One region of the Pallidibacillus thermolactis genome, then DNA from elsewhere that is predicted to be linked to it. Evidence: riboswitches for the same ligand, from Rfam matches in the RefSeq annotation. Region 1 holds a riboswitch; the other holds the start of a gene.
The links. A riboswitch is a leader RNA that binds a small molecule or an ion and turns the genes downstream of it on or off. The one in region 1 is predicted to bind thiamine pyrophosphate.

Region 1 (3,422 bases):
CTTCTTCGGTATATAATTGTTGGCGGGAAAGATTACTCCAATCAACATAATCCCGGTCAATAATCGTGATTTTACCGATGCCGGCCCGGGCCAACATTTCACTACTGGCTGAACCAAGTGCTCCTGCGCCGACAATGAGGACATGGCTATCCAGTAGCTTTTTTTGCCCTTCCTCACCAATTTCTGAAAATAACATTTGTCGTGAATAACGTTCCATTATGGTGTTAACATTCCTTCTGTCGGACTGCTTGCCTCAGCATACCATTTTTTCGGAATCCGTCCTGCTTCATATCCGAGTCTGCCCGCTTCTACAGCTAACTTCATTGCTTTTGCCATTTTTACCGGGTCTTTTGCACCCGATACGGCCGTATTTAATAATACTCCATCCGCCCCCATTTCCATCGCCAGGGCACAATCCGCCGGTGACCCGATACCTGCATCCACAATAACCGGGACATTGGCCTGTTCAATAATAAATGATAGATTCAAAGGATTGACAATCCCTTGACCGGATCCTATCGGAGAAGCGCCCGGCATAATGGCATGAACACCTAACTCTTCTAACCTTTTTGCCAAAACCACATCATCGGACGTATACGGAAGAACAATGAATCCTTCTTCCAGTAACATTTCAGATGCGCGTAATGTTTCAATCGGGTCCGGCAATAATGTTTGATCATCGCCAATGACTTCGACTTTTACCATGTCACATAAACCTGAAGCTTTGGCAAGTTTGGCAATTCTAACCGCTTCTTCGGCCGTTTTTGCTCCAGCGGTATTTGGTAACAGGGAATACTTTGAAAGGTCAAGCATTTCTAAAAAATTTGGCTGCGAAGGTTCAAAAATATTCATTCTTCTTACTGCGAACGTTAAAATTTCCGTCTCAGACACTTCAACGGCTTTCTTTTGAATTTCAAAGGACGGGAATTTTCCTGTACCTAATAATAGTCGTGACCGAAATGTTTTATCTCCAATTTTTAACATGTTTTTCATCCTCCTCCAACAAATTGAACAATTTCAATTCTGTCACCGTCATTGACGGGTTGAATGTCATATTGTCCTTTTTCGACTATTTCCCCATTTTGTTCGATAACCACAATTCTTTCTTGCAATTGGAAATGGTGTAATAAATCTTCTATATTTTTGATCCCATTTTCCACTTCCACTTGTTGACCGTTAATAACGAGTTGCATAATCAATCCCTTTCTTTCCGAAAAAGTTTTGCTGCTTCTTTTGGATTTTGTGCAGAAAGAATAGCCGACATTACTGCAATGCCACTTACTTTTGTGGCCGCAACCTCTGTCATATTATCGGGTGTGATCCCGCCGATTGCCAGAACAGGAATGCCTGCTTTTTGCACAATTTCTTTCAACAATTTTGTCCCTTTTCCCGGTATCCCTTTTTTACTATTTGTTGGAAATACATGGCCAAATAGACAATAATCAGCACCATCTTCTGCTGCGATAACCGCTTCTGCTAGTGAATGTACACTTACACCCACTTTAATTTCAGGAAATTTTTGTTTGACTAACTTGACAGGCAATCCAGCTCCAGGAAGATGAACATTCGGTATCCCGGTTAATAGTGCAACATCCAGCCGGTCATTGATCACGAGTTTTTTTTTGTACACCTTTTGTTAAAAGCTGCTCTACCAGTTGAATGACTTCACTTGTCTGTTTTGTTTTTTCTCGAATATGGATATAGTCCACCTCATCAGCAATGGCTAAAATAGCCTTGACCAACTCTGTAGCGGTTTTTTTCCCGTCTGTTATGGCGTGTAATTCCACATAAGTCCTTCCTTTCAAGCGCATTTGAATATTAAAAAGCCACTTTCCATTGCGGAAAGTGGCATGTGAACATAAACATGAACCAAATTGGTCATGTTCCAAAATTCCACTTCCCTACGCTGGCATTGTCCAGATCAGGTTCTAAGGGTCTTAAAGTCCACACTTTAATCTCAGCCTTTCTCAAAGGCTCCCCTAGTGGTTCAATATTAAATTTTTTAACGATTCCATGTTAACACACTTTTCTGTATTTGCAAACATTATTTACAGAACGGTGACCAGTTTTTTCTTAATCTGAATTTAGAGCGCCTTTTCATTAAAAAAGTTTCAATCATAGCGTTATATTTGTGTGTACAAGGATTGTATTTGGAATGAAGCCTGTTATCTTTTGAATATATGATTTATTCGTTAAATCTTTTTTCTTTATGCCGATAAAAAAAGTAGATATCTATGTGCGAAAAAACTTTAGGGGGATGTTGAATGGTAAAACATATTGCTTCCCATCGAATGGTAAATACAGATACAGTAAGTAGGCTAACAAACTCATTAAAAGAAGAGATTTATCCGTCCAAATATGATACAAAAGGATATGAGGGTCCTAAAGCAGCAGGACAAGTTGATGGAGGTAAAAAACAAGTTCAAGATGTAATCCAAGCCTTAAATGATTTTTTGAGCCCTACATACACTGCTTTAAAATTTACGATGCATGAAAAACTTGGAGAATATTATGTCCAAATTATTGATGAGGAAACAAAGGAAGTCATTCGAGAAGTGCCGCCAAAAAAAATGCTCGATTTATATGCGGCAATGGCGGAACGAATCGGTTTAATAATAAATGAGAAGATTTGATAGAAGGAATGGAAAAGGAAGTGAAACTATCATGGTTGGTGTACGGGTTAGTGGTTTAGCAAGTGGTATGGATATTGACTCCATCGTTTCCGACTTAATGAAAGCCGAACGAATTCCACTGACAAAAATTGAAAAGGAAAAAACATTGTTAGAGTGGAAGCGGGATGCTTATCGCGAAATTAATAAACTTTTATTTGACTTTCAGAATGAATTGTTTGAATTTACACGTACGCAAAATTATCGTATCCGTAGTGTGACAAGTACGAATGAAGATTTCGTTACAGCAACGGTAGCAAATGGAGCGGGAACAGGTACGTATACAATTTCTGAGATTACACGATTAGCAAAGGCTGCGACAATGAAAAATGCAGAAGGAATATCAGCCGATAAGAATCATAAAGTTGATGTAAATAAAGGCCTTTATTTTATTAGCGATTCGTTTAAAAACGCCGATTTTGAATGGAAACAAGGTGGATTAGAAAGTGAATCAATTAAAATTAATCACGATAATCGAAAAGTTGTGAAATTAAACTTAAAAGAAGGACAAACATTACAAAATAATGAATCGGATTCATTTTCTACTGATATTTCAATTAAAGTGAATGGAAAAGGGATCAACGTTATTTTTAAGACTTCCGAAGAAGAGGGTAAAAGTTGGCCAGATACAGATGAAAATGTAGCTTTCGTCCATTCAGATGGAACGATTGAGTTTAAAAACACGTTAAATATTAATGATGTCGTGGAAGTTGATTATGTTGTCAATGAAAAGAAAGAAACGCGAACGTTAAC
Region 2 (3,422 bases), on a different contig from region 1:
TGCATATAAAAGCATTGGAAGCATTATTAAAAACGGAAGGGAAGCTACCAATAAACATAAAAATAATAATTGAAGGTGAAGAGGAGATCGGTAGCCCTCACTTACCTAAGTTTATTGAAGAAAATAAGGAATTATTGCAAGCTGACGTCTTAGTGATTTCCGATACTGGTATGATTGAAAAAGGAAAACCTTCCATTACATACGGATTAAGAGGATTAACTGGTTTACAAATTGACATTCAAGGAGCAAAAACCGACCTTCATTCCGGTGCCTATGGTGGCGGTGTTCAAAACGCAGCCCATGCTCTCGTTCAATTATTATCCACTTTTCATGATGAAGAAGGACGTATAATGGTCGATGGATTTTATGATAATGTACTATCAATAACAGATGAGGAAAAACAAGCGATTAATGCTTTACAATTAGACGATGAAAAGGTGAGAACAGAACTTGGTGTTCCTGAATTATTTGGTGAACCTGGATACAGTTTTTACGAAAGAACGAGTTATCGTCCAACATTAGAAATTAATGGGATGTATAGCGGTTTTCAAGAGGAAGGAATTAAAACCGTTTTACCAAACCAAGCTAGCGCAAAGATCACATGTCGTTTAGTACCCAATCAAGAACCTGAACAAATTTTAGAACTTATTAAACAACATATTGAGAAACATAAACCGAAAGGAGTGACAGTAAAAATTACTCCATTTGATTCCGGTGCTCCTTTTGTAACACCGCTTAATCACCCGGCAATTCAAGCAGCAGGTCGTGCTGCTTCTAAAATTTACGGTACCGAAACAGCTTATATTCGTAGCGGTGGCTCTATACCAATTGTCGCTGACTTTGCTCAAATTTTACAAGTCCCAATTGTCTTACTAGGGTTTTCTCTAGATAGTGAAAACTTCCATGCTCCAAATGAACATTTCCATTTAGAGAATTTTTATAAAGGGATGCAAACGATGTGTGAATATTGGAATGAATTGGCTGAAATACGATTCAAATAAGATGTACCCCCTTCCTTAATTGGATGGGGGTTAAAAATTATTTATTTAGTCGTACAGACATATTTTTCCTTCTACTTTCTGTTAATATACGAGGGGATATTGAAATTAATAAAATAAGTACGATAATACAGAACAAGAATGAACCTAATCCAGCTGGACCATTTACGACTAAAGAGTACAACCAAACCGGTTGGCCTTCGGGCGCATAACTTCCCCAAAAAACTATACCAGCAATATAATGAACTAGATAACGAGCAAAACTACCAACAAATGTAGCTATTATTATATAGAAAAAACCAATGTTCTTCTTCCCTTCGTCAAAACAATTTTGTATCATTCCCATAAACAATCCGGCAAAACCAATAAAAGCAAATGCAACAAAGTATTCAATTATAAACTGAAACCAATGAAGGATATAAGCATCACCGAAAATTACTTGAAGTACTCCCCAGAGAAATCCAGATAATACACCATATTTAAATCCCCATCTAAAAGATAGAATGAACACAGGGACCATTGCGAAGGAAATAGATATCCATGGTCCTAATTGTATCGATGGTAATAAATCGATAATAAACGCTAATGCTGCCAAAATCGATGTTTCAATGAGTGGTTGTAATTGATTTGTGCGCATAAAAAAACCTCCTATGTAATTTAACGAAACGTTCCATAGGAAGCTCAGAAAAGGAGAAAAGATTACGTACATTCTCTTTTCTTCCACAATCCCTACGCCAGTACTAACTGAACAGGTTCAAAGGGTCAGAATAAAAAGACATATCGTCAATTTATTCACTCTCAGCATAAGCTCCCCCTGTGGAAACGTTGTTTCATATCATCTTTAATTATAAACGATAACAAGAAAAATACAACGCTTATATGAAAAACGTATAAATTTAGGACTGTCATAAAGACAGCCCTATTTCTAACTCATGTGTAATCAACTTTCATTCGTTTTTACTGAAACGGATTGTTTTTTACCTTCACGATAAAACTCAAGCTCTATAGTATCTCCAGGCTTCACTTTACTATACAAATATTTTCGTAGCTCAGTTGTATTTTTCACTTCATTACCATTAATACCTACAATAACATCATTTACTTTCAGACCAGCCTTTGCAGCGGGTGAACCTTCTTTAACCCCTGCTACAACAATACCTTGTTCAATATTTCCGAACATACTCTGACGATAAAACTGAACAATGTCAGCCATATCATACATTTCGATTCCGATGAATGGTCGTTTGACTTGTCCATTCTCGATTAATTGTTCTGCAATTGGAAGAACATCGTTCGCTGGAATAGCAAAACCTAAACCTTCTACTCTTTCATCGGCAATTTTTAAACTATTTATACCGATTACTTCTCCACTTGCATTAATTAAAGCACCACCACTATTTCCTGGATTTATTGCTGCATCGGTTTGGATTACATCTAATTCCCATTCACCTGCAGAAGTTTTTACTCCAACTGTTCGGTCAATTGCACTAATAATCCCTTGTGTAACGGTTCTAGAAAATTCAAGTCCTAGTGGATTACCAATTGCAATGACTTCATCTCCTGGACGTAATTTACTTGAATCACCAAAACTTGCAACTTTATCAACATGAGCTTGATCGATCTTCAATACTGCTAAATCGGTTAACGCATCCGCTCCAACTATTTCAGCTTTTACCGTTTCACCATCATATAAAGAAACTTCAACTTCATTCGCTCCTTCAATGACGTGGTTATTTGTAATAATATATCCATATTGATCATCCTTATGGAAAATAACTCCAGAACCTGTTCCAGCTTGGACATTTTCTTGTTGGAAATAAAACTGGTTGTTAAGCTGTTGTAAATTAATTACCCCCACAATTGTAGGAGATAATTCTTCAACTATATCAGCTATAGATGCATTGTCAGCTGAAGCAAAGGTTGGAGTATATTCCACATCAGATGATTTATTTTGTAGCTGTGTCGAATTAGATGAGTGATCGCCATTTTCAAAAGGTAGATCAAAATAAGCTATCGCTGAAATGGTTAAAGCCGAACTTATTACACCGACTAACAAATAGGAAACTACTTTTTTAAACCAACGTTTTTTCATGCTATTTTTTAGTTTGAATTTTTGATCATCGTGCTTATTTATACCTTCAAAAGTATCCCTATAATCATTTGAGCTTTCATATTTGTTGATAATATCACTTTGTTCACCATGCTCACTTTCAAAACTATTCACCTTCTGTGTACTAGTTTGTTGTAATTGGAATTGCTGATCCTTATAATTAGTCTGTTTACGATTTTCGCTATTAACTGATTCTGGTGAATTTAAACTTTCATTTGAATCAAAATTTGATTGATTTTTTGTATGATTATCCATTTTCTCTACCCTCACTCCCTACTTCTCACATCTATTGTAGTCAACATTTATGAAAAAAC

Region 2: linked by a shared signal. The riboswitch ahead of thiT (energy-coupled thiamine transporter ThiT) and the one ahead of OEV82_RS02235 (beta/alpha barrel domain-containing protein) in region 1 are both predicted to bind thiamine pyrophosphate.

The regions. Positions count from the first base shown of each region.
Region 1 covers NZ_JAOUSE010000003.1:122,159-125,580, reverse strand. Annotated here, with positions in the region: gene OEV82_RS02255 (ThiF family adenylyltransferase) at 1-217, opposite strand, end outside; gene OEV82_RS02250 (thiazole synthase) at 217-984, opposite strand; gene thiS (sulfur carrier protein ThiS) at 990-1,193, opposite strand; gene OEV82_RS02240 (thiamine phosphate synthase) at 1,196-1,612, opposite strand; gene OEV82_RS02235 (beta/alpha barrel domain-containing protein) at 1,602-1,787, opposite strand; TPP riboswitch at 1,882-1,991, opposite strand; gene flaG (flagellar protein FlaG) at 2,265-2,633, shown strand; gene fliD (flagellar filament capping protein FliD) at 2,620-3,422, shown strand, end outside.
Region 2 covers NZ_JAOUSE010000011.1:42,291-45,712, forward strand. Annotated here, with positions in the region: gene OEV82_RS05905 (dipeptidase) at 1-1,001, shown strand, start outside; gene thiT (energy-coupled thiamine transporter ThiT) at 1,039-1,635, opposite strand; TPP riboswitch at 1,707-1,823, opposite strand; gene OEV82_RS05915 (S1C family serine protease) at 1,939-3,363, opposite strand.